One region of the Nocardia arseniciresistens genome, then DNA from elsewhere that is predicted to be linked to it. Evidence: riboswitches for the same ligand, from Rfam matches in the RefSeq annotation. Region 1 holds a riboswitch; each other region holds the start of a gene.
What was found. A riboswitch is a leader RNA that binds a small molecule or an ion and turns the genes downstream of it on or off. The one in region 1 is predicted to bind S-adenosylmethionine.
Positions count from the first base shown of each region.

Region 2: linked by a shared signal. The riboswitch ahead of ACLMAJ_RS08910 (rhodanese-like domain-containing protein) and the one ahead of ACLMAJ_RS14260 (aminotransferase class V-fold PLP-dependent enzyme) in region 1 are both predicted to bind S-adenosylmethionine.
Region 3: linked by a shared signal. The riboswitch ahead of ACLMAJ_RS06750 (bifunctional o-acetylhomoserine/o-acetylserine sulfhydrylase) and the one ahead of ACLMAJ_RS14260 (aminotransferase class V-fold PLP-dependent enzyme) in region 1 are both predicted to bind S-adenosylmethionine.

Region 1 covers NZ_JBKORD010000007.1:55,868-63,623, forward strand. The annotation lists gene ACLMAJ_RS14235 (MDR family MFS transporter) at 1-1,233, opposite strand, end outside; gene ACLMAJ_RS14240 (MarR family winged helix-turn-helix transcriptional regulator) at 1,230-1,736, opposite strand; gene ACLMAJ_RS14245 (crotonase/enoyl-CoA hydratase family protein) at 1,827-2,648, opposite strand; gene ACLMAJ_RS14250 (YbaK/EbsC family protein) at 2,832-3,305, shown strand; gene ACLMAJ_RS14255 (flavin reductase family protein) at 3,373-3,924, shown strand; gene ACLMAJ_RS14260 (aminotransferase class V-fold PLP-dependent enzyme) at 4,012-5,334, opposite strand; SAM riboswitch class IV at 5,392-5,505, opposite strand; gene ACLMAJ_RS14265 (LysE family translocator) at 5,631-6,278, shown strand; gene ACLMAJ_RS14270 (DHA2 family efflux MFS transporter permease subunit) at 6,275-7,693, opposite strand.
Region 2 covers NZ_JBKORD010000004.1:246,374-254,129, reverse strand. The annotation lists gene ACLMAJ_RS08925 (type 1 glutamine amidotransferase family protein) at 1-281, opposite strand, end outside; gene ACLMAJ_RS08920 (RpiB/LacA/LacB family sugar-phosphate isomerase) at 349-795, opposite strand; gene ACLMAJ_RS08915 (O-succinylhomoserine sulfhydrylase) at 897-2,111, opposite strand; gene ACLMAJ_RS08910 (rhodanese-like domain-containing protein) at 2,108-2,524, opposite strand; SAM riboswitch class IV at 2,539-2,655, opposite strand; gene ACLMAJ_RS08905 (Rv0361 family membrane protein) at 2,719-3,174, opposite strand; gene ACLMAJ_RS08900 (FAD-dependent oxidoreductase) at 3,489-4,877, shown strand; gene ACLMAJ_RS08895 (amidohydrolase family protein) at 4,928-5,800, shown strand; gene ACLMAJ_RS08890 (alpha/beta hydrolase) at 6,503-7,468, shown strand; gene ACLMAJ_RS08885 (wax ester/triacylglycerol synthase family O-acyltransferase) at 7,483-7,756, opposite strand, start outside.
Region 3 covers NZ_JBKORD010000003.1:265,252-273,007, reverse strand. The annotation lists gene ACLMAJ_RS06765 (NADP-dependent isocitrate dehydrogenase) at 1-830, opposite strand, end outside; gene ACLMAJ_RS06760 (MFS transporter) at 1,183-2,676, opposite strand; gene ACLMAJ_RS06755 (TetR family transcriptional regulator) at 2,811-3,548, shown strand; SAM riboswitch class IV at 3,600-3,710, shown strand; gene ACLMAJ_RS06750 (bifunctional o-acetylhomoserine/o-acetylserine sulfhydrylase) at 3,797-5,167, shown strand; gene metX (homoserine O-acetyltransferase MetX) at 5,209-6,324, shown strand; gene ACLMAJ_RS06740 (winged helix-turn-helix transcriptional regulator) at 6,373-6,750, opposite strand; gene ACLMAJ_RS06735 (nitroreductase family protein) at 6,820-7,467, shown strand; gene ACLMAJ_RS06730 (DUF3017 domain-containing protein) at 7,540-7,756, opposite strand, start outside.

The DNA of each region.
Region 1 (7,756 bases):
AGCGGTGGACACGCCCATGTCCTTGGGCGGCAACGCATTCTGCACCGCAAGGGTCAGCGGCTGCATCAGGTTTCCGAGGCCGAACCCGGTGCACGCCATGAAGACCATCACCAGCCACAGCGGGCTGTCGGCGTCCAGGAAGTGCAGCAGGAACAGGCCGAGTGTCAGCATGGACGCGCCGATCAGCGGGAACGCCCGGTAGCGGCCGGTACGCGAGATCAGCTGTCCGGACACGATCGAACCGGTCATCAGCCCGAGCACCATCGGCAGCATCTGTAGACCCGCCATGGTCGGGCTCGCGCCGCGAACCACCTGTAGGTACTGCGGCAGCAGCGAAATGCCACCGAACATCGCGGAGCCGACAACGAACGAGATGACAACGCCGAGTGCGAAGGTGCGGTTGGAGAACATCCGAAGCGGAATCAGCGCCTTGTCCTTCAACGCCTTCTCGACCAGCACGAACCCGAGAATGCCGAGCACGCCGATCACGTAACAGAGCACCGATCGCCCACTGCCCCAGCCCCATTCGCGGCCCTGTTCGGCGACGATGAGCAACGGGACGAGCCCGACCGCGAGCACGAAGGCACCCCACCAGTCGACCTTGTCGGTGGAGTGCGGACGCTTTGGCAGCTTCAGCACCTTGTAGACGACGCCGAGCGCGATCAGGCCGACCGGCACGTTGACCAGGAAGACCCAGCGCCAGCCGCTGACACCGAGGATGGTGTCCTGGCCGGCGAGCACGCCGCCGAGCACCGGCCCGACCACACTCGAGGTGCCGAACACTGCGAGGAAATAGCCCTGGTACTTGGCACGCTCACGCGGACCGACGATATCGCCGAGGATGGTCAGCGCCAACGACATCAGGCCGCCTGCTCCGAGCCCCTGGAACGCACGGAACGCCGCCAGCTCGTACATCGACTGCGAAATCGTGCACAGCAGCGAGCCGATCACGAAGATCGAGATCGCCGCCATGAAGAACGGCTTGCGGCCGAACATGTCGGACAACTTGCCGTACAGCGGTGTCGCCAGCGTCGCGGTGATCAGGTAGGCCGTGGTCGCCCACGCCTGCATCGAGTAGCCGTCGAGATCGTCGGCGATGGTGCGGATCGAGGTGGACACAATCGTCTGGTCCAGCGCCGCGAGCAGCATGCCGAGCATCAGACCACTGAGAATGGTCAGGATCTGCCGGTGGGTGAAACCCGTGGACTCCTCCACGGTTGCCGTTGCTGTCACGAATCGTTCTCCGTCCGAGTATTGTACAGGTCTTTGTCGATGCGGATGGCCGCGAGCATGCTCGGCTTGGCTTGCTCGAAGTCGTCGACGAACTGAGTGAGCAATCGGGCGAAGGCGGCCCGATCCTGCGGCGTCCAAGCGGCCGTCACCCGGGTCAAGTTCTCGCGCTTGCGCCTGCGGATCTGCTCGGCGACGGCACGGCCGTGCTCGGTGACGACCAGCACGGTGGCACGACCATCGGACGGGTCGGCCTGCCGCTCGACAAGCTTCCGCTCAACCAACTGCGCGACCTGACGACTGACCGTCGAGGCATCCGAGTGCACCGCGTCGGCGAGCGCACCCGAGCGCATCGGACCGTCGCAGAGCAATCGGAACAGGATCGCGAAGGCAGCGGGATCCACCCCATCCCTGGTACGCAGCTGCGCTGCGACCCGATCCCGGTGCCGTTGCAGCCTGGTGAGCTGGATGGCGATCGTGTCGACCGACTGCTCGTCCGCGTCCACTCAGCCCTGCCTTTACTTGCGACAATCAATTAGTTGTGTGATGCAAGTATGTAGACAATTCGTCGGCTGGGGCAAGCGATTTACTGGTCTTTACCGCCCCTTGAACTCCGGCGTCCGCTTCTCGAACACCGCTTGAATGGCCTCGGTCAGGTCCTCGGACGCCAGGAACGCGGAGTTCCACGCGGACACGTAGCGCAGCCCCGCGGCCACCTGATCCTTGGTCCGCTGCTCGAGCACGTCCTTCGCACCCTGCACCACAAGAGGCGGGTTCGCCGCGATCTCACGCGCGGTGGCGTGCGCCGCGTCCAGCACCGCCTCCTGATCGGCGAACACGTCGTTGACAAGGCCGATCTTCTCGGCACGCGCGGCGTCGATGTCCTTGCCGGTGTAGGCGAGTTCGCGCAGATGTCCCTCGCCGATGATGCCGGGCAGCCGGTGCAGCGAACCGATATCGGCGACGATCGCCACCTTCGCCTCACGCAGGCTGAACTTCGCCTCCGCGCTCGCATAGCGAATATCGACGGCGGCGATCAGATCGAGACCGCCACCGATGCACCAGCCGGACACCGCGGCGATGACCGGCTTGCGGCAGTCCGCCACCGCGGTCACCGCGGCCTGCATCCGGCGCACCTCGTAGAGGAATTCCGTGCGCGGCGCGGCGAAGGCCCTGTCGGCCATGAGCGGACCGAACGTCCCCGCCATCGCGGGCAGATCGAGGCCGTAGGTGAAATGTTTGCCGGAAGCGGTGAGCACGATCGCACGCACCTCCGGGTCGGCGTCGAGGCCCCGGAAGATCTCCGGCAGTTCACGCCAGAAATCCGGGCCCATCGCATTGCCCTTACCGGGACCGATCAGGGTCACCTGCGCGACGTGGTCCTTGGTTTCGACGGTGAAAGCCAGCCAATCAGTCATTTGTACAGCGTATCCAGCGCAGCGCGGACCGAGACTCCGGATCCCGGAAATGGCTCGACGCCCGGGGTCACCGCATGCGCCCGAGTGTTGAAGCCGCGCAAAGAACGCTGCGCCACACTGGTTCTCACCTCCTATCTGGTCATCCGCCCGGCATACCGCTCGCAATCGCTCTACCCTGGTTTCATGCGCAGGTCCCTTCCACCAGTCGCATGCCGGGTCTCGGACACGTTGATCGCGCGCGGCCATCACGGTGTCATCGTCACACAACCCGAGCCGACGCCCACCGCCGCCGATGCCGCGCGGGCACTCGGCATCGATGTGGGCGCGATCACAAAGTCACTGGTGTTCCTGCTCGACGACGATCCGGTGCTGTTGCTCGTCTCGGGCGCGCATCAGGTCGACCTGCGCCACACCGGCGAACGGCTGGAGGGAACGCTGACCCGGGCCCCCGCCGCGATGGTGCGCGAGGTCACCGGCCAGCCGATCGGCGGCGTCGCTCCCGTCGGCCACCCGACCAACCTGCCGACCTGGGTCGATAACGCGCTGTCCGAGCATCGCGAATTGTGGGCGGCGGGCGGTCATCCGAACACCATCTTCCGCACATCTTTTCGTGAACTGGTCCGCATTACCGCCGGACTCCCGCTCGACGTGGATTGAATGCCGACCGACCGGACGAAGAACGACGCGAGCTCCCCACACTCGTAAACGGGCGTAGTTTCGTCAGGTGACCGAAGCACAGCGGCCAGCCACGGATTTCCAGATTCCCGACGATCTGAGCGGTATCACCGCCGACCAGTACCGCGCCTCGATGCGCCATTACCCTGCGGGCGTCACCGTCGTCACGCTCCGCTCCGCGACCGGCCCCGTCGGTTTCACCGCGACGTCCTTCGCGTCGCTGTCGCTGGACCCACCACTGGTCTCCTTCAATATCGCGCACACCTCATCGAGCCTCACCGCGCTGCGGGCGGCCGACTCCGTTGTCATCCACTTCCTCGGCGAACACCAGCACGACCTGGCCAAGCGCTTCGCACGCACCGCCGACGAACGCTTCACCGACCGCTCACTGTGGACAACCCTGGACACCGGCGAGCCCGTGTTGCACGGCACCCCCATCTGGCTGCGCACCACGATCCGACAACTCATCCCCATCGGCGACCACACCTTCGTCGTCGGCCTCGTCACCCGAGTCCACGACAACACCGATGAAAAACCCGCCGCCGCCCCACTGCTCTACTACAACGGCAGCTACTACCGCCCGACCGCGCTCAACGACTGAACACGGCCGGACGGCAGTCGGATTCGCCGGTAGCGGCCGATTGGTTCCATCCGGATGAAATCGCCTGCGACACAGGCTTGTTTCCAGCTACTCGATCAGACAGGGTGCCGCACCGGCGAATGTGTCCGGGCCGGCGAAAGGACGGGTTTCGGGGGTCGGATTCCAGAGGCCGTCGGTGCCGGCGTAATTCCACTTCGAGCCGGACTCGACGAGGGTGGCGACCGCCCCGACGAGGCGGTCGACGTCGGCGGAGCTGGTACCGAGACCGACGCTGGCACGCAGCGCGCCGTCGAGGCCGAGGCGGGCAAGTAGCGGGTGGGCGCAGAAGCGGCCGTCGCGGACACCGATGCCGTGTTCGGCGGAGAGGTAGGCGGCGACGTGGCCGGGGACGAAGCCGTCGAGGGTGAAGGCGACGATGCCGACGGTGTCGGGGCTGTCGTCCCAGATACGCAGGAGATCGACGCCGGGGATGGCGCGCAGGCCGGCGCGCAGGCGCTCGGCGAGCGCACGCTCGTGGGTGATGAGGGTTTCGGGATCGATCGCGCAGAGCGCCTCACAGGCGGCGGCGAGCGCGGCCGCGCCGAGAACGTTCGGGGAGCCTGCCTCGTGCCGCTGCGGCGCGGGAGCCCACTCGGCGCCGGTTGTGCTGACCTCCCTGACCGCGCCGCCGCCCGCCAGATACGGATCCGCCGCATCCAGCCAATCGCGGCGACCGACAAGGACGCCGGCGCCGAACGGCGCGTACAGCTTGTGGCCCGAGAACGCGAGATAGTCGATTCCGGTGTCGCGCAGGCTGATTCGCCGATGCGGTGCCAGCTGCGCCGCATCGACCAGTATGCGTGCGCCGCACTGGTGGGCAATGGTGGCCAGCCGCTCGAGCGGTAGCACCTCGCCGGTGACATTGGACGCACCGGTGACCGCGAGCAACGCGGCGGGCTTGCTGCACAGTTCGGCGACGAGCAGCCGGATGGTCTCGGCCACGGTATCCGCGGCCCGCACGACCCGGCGGCCATTCCTGGTCCAGGCCAGGAAGTTCGCGTGGTGCTCGATGTCGAGCACCACGGTGTCACCGGGCACGCAGCCTGCAAGCAGGTTCAGCGAGTCGGTTGTGTTACGGGTGAACACGACCACCTGGTCGTCGTCGGCATCGAGGAACCGCGTCACCGAACCGCGTGCGGCCTCGTAGCACTCGGTGGAGATCCGCGAGGCGTACCCGGCACCGCGGTGCACACTCGCGTAGTACGGCAGCAGCTGCTGCACGCGGTCGGTGACCTGCGCCAATGCCGGAGCACTCGCGGCGTAGTCGAAGTTCGCGTAGGTGGTCGTCCCGCCTTGAACGAGCGGGACCTGGAGGTCGTCGCCGGAGACCCTGGCGAGAGCGGTACAGGTCTGATCCACAACAGCAGTCATCACGAAATCCCGTCGGTTTTAGGACCCAGAACCAGGAGGAACCAAGAGATTTGTTCGAGTCCGCGCTTGCCGCGCCCGGTCGGGCGGCGGCCAGGTCGTCACCTGGAGCACCCCACCGCGGAGGAGGGTTGCCGACCAGCTAGCCAGGGCTTGATGCTGGTACTCATGACCTGCACCGAGATTGGCAGACCTCACCCGCCCCTGTCAACAGCAATCACAAACGCCGCCCATCACGGCGTGGCGTGCGCAGGTCGAACTCGGTTGCGCAATGTCGTGATGTGCGGTCCCATCGGTGGGTGACGCTTTCCCTGCTGCTCAGTTTCATCGGTGTGTGCGTGCTGCTGTCGATCACGCCTGGGCCCGATACGTTCCTGGTGCTGCGTTTCTCGATGGTGGACGCGCGACCCGGGGTCGCCGCGGCGATCGGGTCGGCACTCGGCGGCATCGTGTGGGCCGTGGTGGTCGCGGCGGGCGTCGCCGCCCTGCTGGAGCAGTCGGCGACGGCCTATCGCGCGCTCAAGGTCGTCGGCGGAATCTACCTGGTGTACTTGGGCGTCCGCGCACTGATCGATCATCGGCGGCAACGCCGCGCGGCGGTTGCGGACCCCACGGAAGCGATTACCGCGCAGGCGAATTCCGGCACGCCGAGCTCGATTCGCTCGGCGTTCGCCGCCGGACTGGTGTCGTGCATGTTCAACCCGAAGGTCGGCCTGTTCTACCTGGCGGTGCTGCCCCAATTCCTCACCGAGGTCACCTTCGCCAATACCCTCGCCCTCGGCGCGGTCGAATCGAGCATCGCGGCGGTGGAGATGGTGCTGCTCGCGATCGCCGCCTCCCGCGCGGTGGCGATGCTGCGCAAGCCGAAGGTCCGCGATCGCCTCGAACAGGCGAGCGCGGCCATCCTCGCGGCACTCGGCATCGGCACCGCCGCCTCAGCTGCCTAACCTTTTTCCTTGCGCCACAACAAGACCGAGGCGACAAGCGCGATGAACCCCGCCGCCGTGAGCCACCAGAACGCCTGCTGGAAGCCGACGTCGATGGACCGGCCCGCGGCGCCGGCGCGGTACAGAACCACCGCCATCAGCGCCGCGCCGATGGACCCACCCACCCGCTGCAGAATATTCACGAACGACGCCGCATCCGGTAGCTGCTCGCGACCGACCGCCGCATAGGCCGCCGCGATGATGGGCATTCCGGTCAGCCCGGCCGCGATTCCTCGGACCAGCAATAACCCTTGCACCAGAACGGCATCGAGCGAGGCATCCGAGAGTGCGAACGGCATTGTGGTCGCGACGATCAATACATTGCCGACCACCGCGACGACACCACCGCCATAGCGGTCGGTTAGCCGCCCCGCTACCGGCATCGCGACGATGCCGCCGATACCGAACGCAAGCAGCAGCAGCCCCGTGGCGATCAACCCCTTGCCGTGCAGTAGCTGGAAGTACAGGGGCAGCAGCAGCATCGACCCGAACATCGCCGCACCCGAGAAGAAGTTGGCCACGTTCGCGGTCGCGAAGATCGGGCTGCGGAACAGGCCGATGTCGAGAACCTTCGGCCCGCGGCCCCACACCGATCGCAGCACGAAGCCACCGAGCGCGAGCGCACCTACGACCACGGGAACCCACACCGACACCGCGGAAAGACCGCCACGGCTACCGAATTCGCCGAGTCCGTAAACCAGCAGCGATAGGCCCGCTCCGATCAGCACGAACCCCGCGATATCGAACGGCTCGCGGCCGAGGGACACCTGTTCATGTGGCAGCACGCGCCGCGCGAGCACGAACGCCACCGCGCCGAACGGAATGTTGATCAAGAACAGCCACTCCCACGACAGCTGCGCCAGCAGCACGCCGCCGATCGTGGGCCCGACCGCGGGCGCGACGACCACCGCGATCCCGACCACGCTCATCACCCGGCCCAGCCGCTGCGGTCCCGCGACCCGGCCGATCAACGTCTGCCCCGCTGGCACCAACAGTCCGGCGGCCAATCCCTGCGCGATGCGCAGCGCGATGAGCCAGCCGATGTTCGGAGCCAGCGCGCAGAGGCCGGAGACGACCGTGAAAGCGACCAACGCGCCGAGCCACACCCGATCCGTCCCGACCCTTCGCCCCAGCCAGCCGCACAGCGGCAGCGTCACAGCGAGAGCGAGCAGATAGGCGCTGGCGATCCACTGCGCACTGTCCAGCGATGCGCCGAGATCGCCCGCGATCACGTTGAGCCCGATATTGACCAGCGATGTATCCAACATGCTCATCACCGCGCCGAAGACAACGACACCGGCCACTCGCCACACATGTGCGGGGATCGGTTCGAGTGTGGGCCCGGCAGTGGTGACCGTCGCTCGAGTTTCCGTCACGGCTTCTCCCATTTTGTTGAGCTTCTAGATTGTGGAGAGTATCAACAATCTGGAAGCTCAACA
Region 2 (7,756 bases), on a different contig from region 1:
TTGCGCGCGAACGGAACGAGTTCGCCGGAGTCCCAGGTTTCCGCGCCGGGCAGGATCAGCATCGCGCTGTCCGCGGGGGCGAGGTCGGCGAGCGCCACATCCGGCACGATCCGCATTCCACCCATGGTGGTGATCGGTTCCAACGTCGGCCCGACAGTCTCGACCTGGAACTTGCCGGGCTCCTTGTGCCAAGTCTGCTTGTTGATATGCGCGGTAGCGGCACCCACCTCCCAGTCGGCGAGAGTGTCGTAAACGGCCATGTGCACTGTCTGCGTTCCCATGACAGTATCCTGTCATGTTTGACAGGATACTGTCAATTGCGCGATCGAAGAGCCGCCTCCGAGTCGCTCAGTCGGTGCGCTCGATCTCCGCGAGGTGAGCGATATTGGCTTGATCTTCAGAGGCAGAGCTCGGGTCCGCCCCGAACCAGGCGTCGAGAATCTCCGTCAACACCGCACTCGAGGTCGTACGCAGGCTCAGCGCGAGAACATTCGCGTCGTTCCACCTGCGCGCACCGGCGGCGGTGAAGGCATCGGCGCACAACGCGGCCCTGATACCGGCCACCTTGTTCGCGGCGATGGACGCACCGGTTCCGGTCCAGCAGCAGACGATGCCCTGTTCGGCCCGCCCGGCGGCGACATCGCGCGCCGCCGCCTCACTGGCCCAGGCCCAATCGTCGCGCTCGGTCGCCGATAGCGCGCCGTGCACAACCGGCTCCAGCCCACGCCTGCGTAGCTGCTCGACCAGCTCCTCGGCCACCCCGACACGTTCGTCCGCCGCCACCGAAATTTGCATATGTCCAGGGTAAGGGCCCGGCGTTGCGAGCACAGCAGGTCGGCGAACAGGACACCGTCGTAGCGCTTCGGCGCGACGAGGCCCCGCTCGCCGAACGGAACTCAGCTCAGCGCGTGGTCCAGATCGTCGAGGAGGTCCTCGACGTCCTCGAGGCCGACCGAGATGCGAACGACACCGTCGGTCAGACCGATGGTGGCGCGCCCCTCCGGGCCCATGGCACGGTGGGTGGTGGTGGCCGGGTGGGTGATCAGAGACTTGGAGTCACCGAGGTTGTTGGAGATGTCCACGATGCGCAGTCGGTTGAGCACCTCGAAGGCGCGCTTCTTGCCTTCCCCCTCGGGCGAGTTCAGCTCGAAAGTGACCACCGTGCCGCCACCGCTCATCTGCTCGGCGGCGAGCGCGTGCTGCGGATGTGACTCCAGGAAGGGGTATTTCACCCAGCTGACGGATTGGTTGCCCTCGAGGAACTTCGCGATGCGCAGCGCGGATTCGGTCGAATGACGCACCCGCAGCGGCATCGTCTCCAGCCCCTTGAGCAGCGTCCACGCATTGAACGGGCTCAGCGCGGGACCGGTATGGCGCATCAGATTTTTCACCGGGCCGTCGATGTAGTCGTGCTCGCCGAGAATCGCGCCACCGAGCACGCGGCCCTGGCCGTCGATGTGCTTGGTGCCGGAATATACGACGACGTCGGCGCCGAGTTCGAAGCCGCGCTGCAGCAGCGGGGTGGCGAAGACGTTGTCCAGCACCACCTTCGCGCCCGCCGCGTGCGCGAGCTCGGTGACCCTGCGCACGTCGACCAGCGTCTGCATGGGGTTGGCCGGTGTCTCGAAGAACACCGCCTGGGTTGGCACCGACAGCGCCTGCTCCCACTGGTCGAGGTCGTCGCCGTCTACGAAGACGGTCTCGATACCCCAGCGCGGCAGAATCTCATTGCACACCACGAAGCAGGAGCCGAACAGACTGCGCGCGGCCACAAGTCGATCGCCCTTCGCCAGTAGCGCACCCAGCGCGGTGAAGACCGCGGACATGCCGCTCGCCGTCGCGAAGCAGGCTTCGGCGCCGTCCATCAGACGCAGCCGCTCTTCGAACATGGCGACCGTCGGGTTGCCGTAGCGCGAGTAGACGAAGTGTTCGACCTCGCCGGTGAAGGCGGCCTCGGCGGCCTCGGCACTCTCATAGACAAAGCCGGAGGTCAGGTACAGGGCCTCGGTCGTCTCCTCGAAACCGGAGCGGCGCAAGCCACCTCGCACACCGAGGGTCGCGGGACCGACGCCTTCGGGCAGCGGCTTGTCGAAGGACCCGCCGGTGATCACGACTGCCGCCAGGGGAGTCCGATGGCACGCCAGCCGGAACCGCCGCGATGGCCGGTGGCGTCGAGGCCGCCCTCGAAGCCCTCGAGCACGTTGTAGGACGGTTCGATCCCGAGGCCGGTCGCGAGGTTCGCGGCATGCGCGGAACGCTGGCCGGAGCGACACAGGAACACCACGGGGGTTTCCTTGCCGCGGCCCTCGAGGGCTTCGGTCAGCTGCTGCTCGAACGCGCTGTTTCGGGTGCCGGTGCCGTCGACCCACTCGATCAGCACGGTCGGCCGCTCGATCGAGGTGGTGTCGGGAACGCCGACGAAGCGCCATTCGGCTTCGGTGCGCACGTCGACGAGGACGGCTTCGGGGTTGTCCCGCAATAACTCCCATGCCTGCTGCGGGGTGATGTCACCGGCATAACTCATGTGGACCTCCTGTGAATCCGCTCTTGCCGCACCTGGGTTTCGGTGCGCGGCCAGGTCGTCACCCGGAGCACCCCGCCGCGGAGGAGGGTTGCCGACCAGCAAGCCGGGGCTTGACGCTGATTCTCATGACCTGGTTCTGAGATTGCCTGGGCGGGGGTCGCCCTGTCAAACACCAGTTCACGACATGGGACGCATCAACCGCAGATGAGCCAGCCGTCGCCGGATCGCGTCAGATTCCAGGTAGCGGGCGTCTGTTTGCCGTCGACATCAGTGGTGACCGTGACCTTCGCCCTGTCACCGTCGACCATCGGATTCTCGATTTTGGTTATCTCGACCGACTTTCCGGTTTCGAGGCCACCGAGCTGAACTGTCAGCGACGACTTCCCCTCGTCGAATCCCTCGCATGCCACACCGGGCGGCGGCGTGATCTCGGAACGGCCGCGCGCATCCGCGTAGTTGCGAACCGCCGCCGCGATGCGGTCGGCTTCTGTGACATTTTTCTCAGCGGGGGTCAGCAGCCCGCCGAGCACGATCGCGACGATCACGACGACCGCGACCACCGCGGCCGCGATGAACGGCCACGCCGAGCGGGAGTCGGTCTGATCGATCTCGATAACGTCGTCGCCTTCGGCGGCCTGCTGGTCGGTCATGTCCACATGATCCCTGGTCGGCGGGGTTATCCGGCGGCCGCCCCCGAACTCGGCGACACGCCACCGATGATCAGCGTCACGTCCTGGTGTGCGACCGTTATCTCGGGGCACACAGTGGGTACGCAACGATGGACTGGCCCGAGAGGGATCCGGCCGGTCACCGCACCGGCGCGGGTGACCCATCGCAACACCGATAGAATCGCGAGACTGCGGCCTGCTGTCATAGCCGATAGGCCAGCGAGCCACTGCGCCGAGTTAGCCTAGGCTAAGACTGACGCCATAAACTGTTTTCGACCATAAGGTGCGCGTAAGAGATGACCGAACAGAGTGCAGCGACCCGCCCGCTCCGCATCGCGATCGTGGGTGCGGGGCCGGCCGGTATCTACGCCGCTGACGCATTGATGAAGTCCGATGCGGAAGTGTCGATCGACTTGTTCGAGCGTATGCCTGCCCCCTTCGGGCTGATTCGCTACGGCGTCGCGCCGGACCATCCGCGCATCAAGGGCATCATCACCGCCCTGCACAAGGTGCTCGACAAGCCGCAGGTTCGCCTGCTCGGCAACATCGACTACGGCACCGACATCACCCTCGACGACCTGCGCACCTTCTATGACGCGGTCATCTTCTCCACCGGCGCCAACGCCGACAGGGCGCTGGAGATCCCCGGCATCGGCCTGGACGGCAGCTACGGCGCCGCGGACTTCGTCTCCTGGTACGACGGGCACCCCGACGTGCCGCGCACCTGGCCGCTGGAGGCCGAGAAGGTCGCCGTGCTCGGTGTCGGCAATGTCGCGCTCGACGTGGCGCGGGTGCTGGCCAAGACCGGCGACGAACTGCTGCCCACCGAGATCCCGCCGAACGTCTACGAGGGCCTCAAGGCAAACAAGGCGATCGAGGTCCACGTGTTCGGCCGCCGCGGTCCGGCCCAGGCGAAGTTCACCCCGCTGGAACTCCGCGAGCTGGACCATTCCCCGACCATCGAGGTCATCGTCGCTCCGGAAGACATCGACTACGACGAAGGCTCCGAGGCCGCGCGCAGGCACTCCAAGCAGGTCGACATGATCTCGAACACCCTCGAGCAGTGGGCCATCCGCGACGCGGGAAACCGGCCGCACCGGCTGTTCCTGCACTTCTTCGAGTCCCCCACCGAGATCATCGGCGAGAACGGCCAGGTCGTCGGCCTGCGTACCGAGCGGACCCAACTCGACGGCACCGGCAACGTCAAGGGCACCGGCGTGTACAACGACTGGGATGTGCAGGCCGTGTACCGCGCTGTCGGCTACCTGTCGCAGAACCTCACCAACCTGCCGTTCGACGACCAGGCAGGCACCGTGCCCAACGAGGCCGGTCGCGTGATCGGCGACGAGAACGCGGACGGCGCCGAGCGTTACCTGCCCGCCACCTACGTCACCGGGTGGATCAAGCGTGGCCCGGTCGGCCTGATCGGCCATACCAAGGGCGATGCCAACGAGACCGTGGCCTGCCTGCTCGACGACAGCACGAACTTCACCCCCGCTGCCGAGCCGGAGCTGGACGCGGTGACCACGTTCCTCGAGGGCAAGGGCATCCCGTTCACCACCTGGCAGGGCTGGTACCGCCTCGACGCGCACGAGCGCGCACTCGGCGAGCCCGAGGGCCGCGAGCGGGTCAAGGTCGTCGAGCGGGAAGACATGCTGCGGGCCAGCGAGCCGAACAAGGTCTGATCGTCGCGGATGGGGAGGCGGAAAGTCCGACACTGAGGCATTCTGTACACGTGTTCGATGCCCACCTCCACATCTTCGACCCGCGGTTCCCGCTGGCCGAGAACGAGGGTTACCTGCCCGACCCCTTCACCATCGCCAACTACCGAAAGCGCATGTCGCGCTACGATATCGGCGGTGGTGCCGTGGTCAGCGGCTCCTTCCAGGGCAGCGACCAGACCTATCTCGAGGCCGCGCTCGCCGAGCTGGGTGACGGCTGGGTCGGCGTGACCCGCCTCGATCTCGACGCCACCGACGAGGAGATCATCGAACTCGACCGCATCGGCGTGCGCGCGCTGCGCTTCAATCTCAAGCGCGCCGCCGCCGACATCACCGGCATGACTCTGCAGGCGCTGCGCGCCCACGAGCTTGTCGGCTGGCACGTCGAGGTCTACATCGACGGCCAGATGCTCGGATCACTCCAGCCCGTCATCTCCAAACTCCCCGCCCTCTCCATCGACCACCTCGGCATGTCGGCGGAGGGCCTGCCGTACCTGCTCGACCTGGTCGACCGCGGCGCCCGGGTGAAGGCAACGGGCTTCGGTCGCGTCGCCATGAACGTCGCCGACACGCTGCGGCGCATTCACGCCGTGAACCCGGAAGCCCTCATGTTCGGCACCGATCTTCCCGGAACCAGGGCGGGCCGCCCGTTCATGGATTCCGACGTGGACCTGATCTGCGATGTGGTCGGCACCGACATGTCCAAGGTCCTCGAAGACAACGCCCGAGCCTTCTACCGCCTCCCGGCACGAGCGCGTACGATCCCCGAACCCCCACTCCCCACCACACCGATATTCCGATCGGATCAACCGACGTTGCCGCTGCGCCGAGTCGAACGTCTCGAACGCGAAGTGCCGGACACGATTCCGTTCCCGATCGTCGAATAGTCCACACCGGTAGCTACGGCGATGACTGAACTCGCCGCCGACACGAACTGATTGCGAACCGGCAGCTGGAGCTCCCAGCTCGCTTGCCGAGGACCCGGCTTTTGCCAGCACAGCATCAGTTGCTGAAGGTTTGCTGAATCAGACCTCCGAGCCGTCGGATGTTTTTAGAGGAAAGTCTTGCCATAAAAGTGGACGCTTGATATGTTCCCTCCGTCACCATCTATACCTGACTGTGACTTCCCCCTCATGCCTAGGATTCCGGCGGCTGAGGGGTGCTCGAACATGCTCACAAAGGAGATTCATTATGGGTTCGTTGAGCGACCTAATCGGCGCATTGATTCCGGCCCTGGGTTCCGCTGTCGCAGGTGATGGCCTGTGGGCCGTCTTCCTCGGCTCGCTCGGAAATATCGTTAAGTAAAGAAAAACCAAGAAGTCAGGAGAAACACATGGGATCGCTCATCGATATTCTGGGCCTCGGAACGGCTAGCGCCGGCTCGATCGGGACCACGCTCATTAATGCGCTCGTCAGCCTCAGCGGTGGCACACCCGCTCCCGGAAAATAATCCGGTAATCAATGGTCGGGGGTTCATCCGGATCTTCGGATGGACCCCCGAATTGATGTCATAACCACTCGGGCGATTCCAGGAGACTGATCTGTTGCGCGGCTTTGCATATCTGGTGGCATACCTATCGGCATCCGCAATGCTGTGGGTTCTCGCCGCGCCGACCGCATCCGCCTCCGCGGCGTGGCTGGTGAGTCGAACTTCCAAGCCCGGCCAGTTGGTTGAAATCAGTGTGTACTCGCCGTCCATGGATCGCGCGATACCGCTACAGGTGCTGCGTCCGAGGAACACGGATCTACCGGCTCCGACGTTGTATCTGCTCAACGGCGCGGGCGGCGGCCAGGATGCCGCGACGTGGCTGGCGCGCACCGACGCGGCCGCGTTCTTCGCCGACAAACAGGTCAATGTCGTGATCCCGATGGAAGGCGCGTTCAGCTACTACACCGATTGGCAGCAGGTCGATGAGGGCCTGGCCGCGAAGCTGGGCAACAACGGCAAGAATATGTGGTCGACCTTCCTCACCGAGGAGTTGCCACCGGTGATCGACGCCGCGTTCGCGACGACCCGCGTCAACGCCATAGCGGGCATATCCATGGCGGGCACTTCGGTACTCGATCTCGCGATCACATCGCCCGAGCTCTACCGCAGCGTCGCCGCGTACAGCGGCTGCGCGATGACGAGTGACCCCATCGGGCAGGCGATCATCACCCTCGTCATCAGCCTCGGCAAGGGAAACGCGAAGAATATGTGGGGTCCGACCGGCGGCGATGGCTGGCGCGAACACGACCCGTACCTGCACGCGGACCGTCTGCCGAACATTCCGATGTACATATCCAGCGGGTCCGGATTGCCCGGCATGCACGACACCCTTGCCGATCCCAGCGTGAGTGAGGACACCCGGCTACTGGCGAACCAGGTGATACTCGGCGGCGGTATCGAATCGGCGACGAACTATTGCACCGCCGAACTCGCCGAGCGGACCCACGAACTCGGCCGCACCAATATCACCTATGACTTCCGCTCGGTAGGCACCCACTCGTGGAGCTACTGGCAGGACGACCTGCACAAGTCGTGGCCGATGCTCGCGGCGGCGATCGGACTGTAAGGCGCTCTCGCGCCTCAGTCGCGACGCGCGCCGATCGCCTCGGACAGCTCGTGAAACGCCCGCACCAGCAGGTCGCCGTAATGCTCGGGGTCCGGCATCATCGCGGAATCGACACTGTATGAGATCACGAGTTCTTCGCCCTGCGAGGTGATCAGGTGACGCAGGCCGTCGCCGTCCATGATCGGAAGCACCCCGAATACGCTGACCACCGGCGCACCGAGGAATTCGAGCCGCTCGCTCACCGGCGGCACATTGCTGATCGTGGTGTTGGTCAGCGGCACCGTCTCG
Region 3 (7,756 bases), on a different contig from region 1:
TGCACGTCGCCGTCGTAGTTCTTGCAGGCCCAGACGTAGCCGCCCTCCCATTTCATGGAGGAGGCGACCATGTCGTCGATCAGCCGGTGCTCGTAGGTGAGGCCCGCCGCGTCGAACTGGGTCTTGAACTCGGCGTCGAAGACCTCCTGGAAGGTGTCCTTGAACATGCCGTCGTAGGCCTTCAGGATGGTGTTCTTCGTGGAGAGATACACCGGATAGTTCTGCTGCAGGCCGTAGTTGAACGAGGCTCGCGCGAAATCGATGATCGACTCTTTGAAGTTGTACATCCCCATGATGACGCCGCCCGCTTCGGGCATCTTCACGACTTCGTGCTGGATCGGCTCGCTGCCGTCTTCCGGTGTGAAGGTCAGCGTGACGGTGCCCGCCTCATAGACCTTGAAGTCGGTGGCGCGGTACTGGTCACCGAAGGCGTGACGGCCGATGATGATCGGCTTGGTCCAGCCCGGCACCAGGCGCGGGACGTTCGAGATAATGATCGGGGCGCGGAAAATCGTGCCGCCGAGGATGTTGCGGATGGTGCCGTTGGGCGACCGCCACATCTTCTTCAGGCCGAACTCTTCGACGCGCGCCTCATCCGGGGTGATGGTGGCGCACTTGACGCCGACGCCGTGCTGCTTGATGGCGTTGGCGGCGTCGATGGTGACCTGGTCGTCTGTCTTGTCCCGGTACTCGATGCCGAGGTCGTAGTACTCGAGATTCAGGTCGAGATACGGATGGATCAGCTTGTCCTTGATGAACTGCCAGATGATCCGGGTCATCTCGTCGCCGTCGAGTTCGACGACAGTGCCTTCAACCTTGATTTTGGACATGGATCTTCGTGTCCTCCTAGGATGGTGCCCTCATTGCACGGCCAGGCGAAAACGCTTGTGAGCGGACCCCAGCTGTTTCAACAGACAACGTATATGCCCCGCGTTGTCCGCGAGACGTGTGGTGCAAACAAGACAAGCGTACTGCTGCTAATAATCTCGCCGCTCGGGCAGCCCCCCGATTTTGTGCGCCCGAAATAGTTACCGGCAAGTAGGTAATGAGTGGCTCGGGTCACTCGCACGCCGATGGCAACCGAGGCGTAGCGGCCGTCACCACGGCAAGCCGAAAAAAAGCCCGCGTACCCCACCCGAGCGGATGCGATACGCGGACTTCGTTTGTCGTGAGAGGAAGATCTCAGACCCCGACGTGGACCCGAGCCCCGTCCTCCGAGCCCTCGATCAGGTTCTCCGGCTTGTCCCTGATCATGAACGCGATCACGGGGACGGCGGCGAGGAAGAAACCCGCACCGACATAGAAGGCCACGTCGTAGCTGTGGATCGAGGCACGGGCGACCAGATTGTCGAGCGTCGAATTGCCCTCGGCGAACGACTTGGCCGTCTGCACCGAGATGGTGGTCAGCAGAGCGGTACCGACCGCGCCGCCGACCTGCTGCGCCGCGTTGAGCAACGCACTGGCCACACCCGAGTCCGCTTCCTCGACCTGATGCAGCGCGACGGTCTGCATGCCGACGAACAGCGGGCCCATGCCGAGCGCGATCAGCACCTGAGCGGGCAGCACACTCACCGCGTAGCTGTCGCCGAAGCTCAGCTGCGCGAGCCACAGCAGACCGAGGACGCCGAGCACCGAGCCGACGAGCATGAGCGGACGCGGGCCGATCTTCGGCAGCAGCGCACTGGTGACGCCCGCGCCGACCGCGATTCCGACGGGGAAGGGCAGGAAGGCGAATCCGGCCTTCAGCGACGAGTAGCCGAGCGTGACCTGGAAGTAGTAGCTCAGGAACAAGAACATCGCGAACATTGCGATCGGGACGAGCAGCGCGGCGAGGAATGCGCCACCACGGTTGATCTCACCCGGGATATGCAGCGGCAGCAATGGATTCGATGAGCGACGCTCGATCGCGACGAACGCGATCAGCAGTGCGACACCCACGACGAGCAGCCCGAGGGTGCTGCCCGCCAGCCAGCCGTCGTCGGCGGCGCGGCTGAAGCCGTACACGATGGCGATCAGTCCGAGGGTGACGGTGAACGCGCCCGGCACGTCGTAGCCGCCGGTGCGCGAAGTCGGTATGTCCTTCGCCACAAACGCCAGCGCGCCGAGCAGGGCCAGGATCGCGATCGGGGTGTTCACCAGCAGGCACCAACGCCAGGAGGCGTACTCGGTGAGTGCGCCACCCGCGATCAGGCCCAGTGCCGCTCCACCCGCCGAGATTCCGGCGAAGATACCGAACGCGGTCGCGCGCTCCTTGGCCTCGGTGAAGGTCACCGACAACAGCGAAAGTGCCGCGGGCGCAAGCAAAGCCGCGAACGCACCTTGAAGCGCGCGGCCCGCGAACAACTCGGCGCCGTTCTGCGCGAGCCCGGCAAGCGCGGAGGCCGCGGCGAATCCGATGAGGCCGACAATGAAGATCCGACGCCTGCCGAGGTAGTCGGCAAGGCGACCGCCGAGCAGCAACAGGCCACCGAAGATCAGCGTGTAGGCGGTCAGCATCCATTGCTTGTTGCCATCACTGATATCGAGATCACGTTGCGCGAATGGCAGCGAGATGGTGACGATGGTGGCATCCAGCACCACCATGAGCTGGGCCAATGCGATCACCCCCAGGGCCAACCAACGCGCCGAACTGCTCTGCTTTTCGGGAACGTCCACCGCTGTCGCAGTCTCGGTCATCGTGCTCTCCTCGTAACTCGAAGTAGTGCGATCATCTTGTCATCATCAGACATTTGTCGTCAAGGGAAAAATGTCGCAATACGACATTTGGCTGCTAACGACACAAAACGGCCCGATTGCGATAGAATGGCAGAATGCTCGAGTCATCAACGCCGACCGGCGCGAGCGCCGCAGCGGACTCCCCTGCCAGCGCCGAGGCGAACCAGGACCATGCCGCGAACCCGGTGCCCGCCGGCCTGCGTGAGCGCAAGAAGCAGCAGACGCGGCTGCGCATCATCGAGGTCGGACTCGACCTCTGCGACGCGCGCGGCTTCGATGCCACGACTGTCGAGCAGATCGCCAACGCCGCGGACATATCGCCGCGCACGATCAACCGCTACTTCGACAGCAAAGAGGACATCGTCCTCGGCCCGATCAAAGACTTCGGCGCCACTGTCGCCGAAACTCTGCGCGGACTCCCTGTGACCGGCAACGAGCTGGATACGCTGCGTCAAGCCTTCCTGCGGACCATCGACCGCGCGATCGACGGAAATGATGAGCTGGTCTCGTTCCGGCAGTTCCAGCAAATGCAGCGCATCCTGCGCAGCAGCCCGTCGGTCAGTGCGCGCAGCCTCGAACATGCCGACCACAAGTCCATCGCGATCGCCGAGGTGATCGCCGAACGACTCCACACCGAACCCGAATCGGTGCAGGTGCGGCTGATCGTCGGCGCCTGGCAGCTGATCGGGCAGCTCGGTATGGAGTGCTCGGTCGAGATGTTCGACGAGGGCGACCCGACGGCCGCGGCCATGGCGGGCCGCGCCGCGTTCCTCTCGACCTACGACGAGTTCGTGCGCATCGTCTGTATCCCCCAGGCCAGCGAAACCCACTGAGTTCGGCAGCAGATTCGATCATCGCCCGACCGCCAGCTATGATGCCGATCAGGTCATGAGTGCCAGCGCGAAGCCCCGGCTTGCTGGACGGCAACCCTCCAGCAGCGGTGGGGTGCTCCGGGTGATGACCGGGCTCTCGAAAGCCGAGAGCAAGCGCGCACTTCAGGAGGTACCCCCAATGTGTTGTTGTCCGTCGCCCCCACCCCGTTAGCAAGTAGTTCTGGCGAACAACCCTTTTGGAGCAAGACATGAGTGACCCCATCGCGTCCGCAGCCGATATCGATCCGACCGTTCCGTCCGATCCGGCTGCTCAGTCCGATCCGACGCAGTGGTCCTTCGAGACCAAGCAGGTCCACGCGGGACAGGCCCCCGACGAGACCACCGGCGCACGTGCCCTCCCGATCTACCAGACCACCTCCTACGCCTTCCGCGATACCGATCACGCGGCGGCGCTGTTCGGTCTCGCCGAGCCGGGCAACATCTACACCAGGATCATGAATCCGACCCAGGACGTGGTCGAGCAGCGCATCGCCGCCCTCGAGGGCGGTGTCGCCGCGCTGCTGCTCGCCTCAGGGCAGGCCGCGGAGACCTACGCGATCCTCAACCTGGCTTCGGCCGGTGATCACATCGTTTCCAGCCCGCACCTGTACGGCGGCACCTACAACCTCTTCCACTACACGCTGCCCAAGCTCGGCATCGAGGTCTCCTTCGTGGCCGACCCCGACGACCTGGCGCAGTGGCGAGCGGCCATCCGGCCGAACACCAAGGCGTTCTACGGCGAGACCATCGCCAACCCGAGCAGCGCCATTTTCGATATTCGCGGCATAGCGGACATCGCACACGCGGTCGGACTGCCGCTGATCGTGGACAACACCGTCGCGACCCCGTACCTGATCCAGCCGTTCGCGCACGGCGCGGACATCGTCGTGCACTCGGCGACGAAGTATCTCGGCGGCCACGGCACGGCGGTCGCGGGCGTGATCGTCGATGGCGGGGCGTTCGACTGGGCTGTCCGTGATGAGAACGGCCAGGCGCGGTTCCCCGGCTTCACCACCCCTGACCCGAGCTACCACGGTGTCGTGTTCGCCGATCTCGGCGCGCCCGCCTACGCGCTCAAGGCGCGCGTGCAGCTGCTGCGCGACCTCGGCGCTGCGGTATCGCCGTTCAACGCGTTCCTGATCAGCCAGGGCGTCGAGACGCTGAGCCTGCGCATCGAGCGGCATGTCGCCAACGCGCAGGCGGTGGCCGAGTTCCTGACCACGCAGCCCGGCGTCGAGTCGGTGGCCTACGCGGGCCTGCCGTCCTCACCGTGGCACGAGCGCGCCAAACAGCTCGCACCCAAGGGGCCCGGCGCGATCATCGCGTTCGAACTGAGCGGCGGTGTCGATGCGGGCAAGAAGTTCGTTGACGCATTAGCCCTGCACAGCCATGTCGCTAACATCGGTGATGTGCGTTCTCTCGTGATCCATCCCGCCTCGACCACGCACTCACAGCTGACACCCGAGGAGCAGTTGACCTCCGGTGTCACGCCGGGGCTGGTCCGGTTGGCGGTGGGCATCGAGGGAATCGACGACATCCTTGCCGATCTACGCGCCGGTTTCGCGGCGGTAGCGACGTGAGCGTGAGCGCCGAACCGAGTACCGTGCGATCCGCGTCGGCGGTGGCCCTGCCACCGCCGGACGGGCGCCTCGGCATGATCGCCATCGGGGAAGTGCGGCTGGAGAACGGCGCGGCTGTCCCCAACGTGCACCTTGCCGTGCAGCGCTGGGGTGAGCTCTCCCCGACGCTGGACAACGTCGTGCTCGTCGAACACGCGCTGACCGGCGACTCGCATGTGATCGGCCGTCCGGACGACATCCATCAGCTACCGGGTTGGTGGGACGGCATGGTCGGCCCGGGCGCGCCGCTCGATACCGACGAGTGGTGTGTCATCGCGACCAACGTGCTCGGCGGCTGTAAGGGCAGTACCGGTCCCACCTCGCTGGCTCCGGACGGAAAGCCTTGGGGTGCACGGTTTCCCGACGTTTCGATCCGAGATCAGGTGCATGCGGAAGTAGCACTGATGGACCTGCTCGGCATCGAAAGGCTCGCCGCCGTTGTCGGCGGGTCCATGGGCGGCATGCGGGTGCTGGAGTGGATGGTCGGCGCACCGGATCGGGTCGCTGCGGCACTGGTGCTCGCCGTCGGCGCGCGCGCGACCGCCGACCAGATCGGCACGCAGACAACGCAAATCGCCGCCATCAAGGCCGACCCCGACTGGCAGGGCGGCAACTATCACGACACCGATCGCGCGCCGATGGTCGGCATGGGCATCGCACGGCGCATCGCGCACCTGACGTATCGGACCGAGTCCGAGCTCGACCATCGGTTCGAGAACAGCGCACAGGGCGACGAGGATCCCAGGCGCGGCGGCCGTTACGCGGTGCAGAGTTATCTGGATCATCAGGCGAGCAAGCTCTGTAGCCGTTTCGATCCGGCTACCTATGTGCTGCTCACCGAGGCGATGAACAGGCACGACATCGGGCGGGGGCGCGGCGGCATCGAGGCCGCGCTCGCCGCGACGCCGGTGCCGTGCGTGGTGGGCGGCGTCGATTCCGATCGGCTGTATCCGCTGCGCACCCAGCAGGAGTTGGCCGACGGGCTGCCCGGCTGCGACGGGCTGGAGATCGTGCATTCACGTGACGGCCACGACGGCTTCCTCACCGAGGCGGCCGCGGTGTCGAAGCTGCTGACCGAGACGATGCGGCTTGCCAGGGTGCACCGCGAGGCCGACTGAGACCCACTCCTGGGAGCAGGGCGAACACCCTGCTCTCGAGGCCTGCCCTCAGCTCGCCGCGATACGCCTTGCCTGCTCAACGCGATTGATATTGGTCTCGATCCACTCGCGCAGCGCCGCGATCGGGGTGCGCAGGCTGTGGCCGAGCTCGGTCAGGTCGTAGTCGACGCGCGGCGGAATGGTGGGATGCACTGTGCGCGTGACAAATCCATCCGTTTCCAGCTGGCGCAACGTTTGCGTCAGCATCTTCTGCGAGACGCCATCGATGCGACGGTGCAAGTCGGTGTAGCGCATCGTCCCGTCGGCGAGCGCGTCGACGATCAGCACTGTCCACTTGCCCGCGACATGGTCGAGAAGTTGCCTGGTCGGGCATTTGGCCGAGTAGACATCGGCAGGCAGACCACTGGCCTCATGGATCGTACTCATTTTTCCGAGTGTAACGCACTTTTAAGTGCCGTCTTCCCATTGGAGAGTAACTCTCCGATAGTAAGAATTATGAAAGCACAGACACTTTCGGTTCCCGAAGCTATCCGGACCCGACGCACCACCCGCCATTACCGCCCCGATCAGGTCCCACAGGTACTGCTCGACGAACTGTTGGATCTGACCGTCGAGGCACCGACAGCCTGGAATATGCAGGACCGTTCGATCGTGGTGGTGACCAGCGAATCCGGGCGCCGCGACCTGTCGAACGCCGCCTTCGGCCAGCCGCAGCCACTGGAGGCGCCGGTCGTGCTCGTCTTCGTCGCCGAGACCGCGGCGTGGGAGTCGAGCAATGCCGACATCGCCGAACTCGCGGGCCGCAACGGCGCATGGGACGCGGAGTTCACTGCGATGTTCGACTCCCGCACCGAATTCCACTCGCTGCGACAGCGCGGACTGATCCGCGAGAACGCCGTGAAGAACGCGATGATCGCGGCGACCTACACCATGCTCGCCGCCACCAGCCTCGGCCTTTCCTCAGCGCCGATGAACGGCTGGGACCCGGACCTGGTCAAAAAAGCCATCGGCATCGACGATCGCCCCGACCTCGCCATCACGGTCATGGTCGCCGTCGGCTACAGCGACGCCGCCCCGCCGCACCCCGGTCGCCGCCCGCGCGAGCACACCGTATTCACCGAACGGTATCCCGCGGACCGGTGACATCGGCCGAGGAGCGCTCGCCCGCGCCACCACATCGGTGCGGGCGAGTACTTACGCGAGTTGATGCACCCGTCAGCCGACACCGAGGGTGTTGATCGTTGCGGCGATGAGGACGATCAAGGTGCCGAGCAGGCTCAAGGTGGCGACGTCGAAAGGCTTGCTGCGCACCGCGAGCAGGCCGACGCGCGCGGTCGGCAGGCATAGCCGGAAGGCCGCCGCGAGCAGGGCGGCACCGCCGAAGAACAGCGCACCGCGACGCCACCGGTCCGAGGCCACGAAGATCACCGCA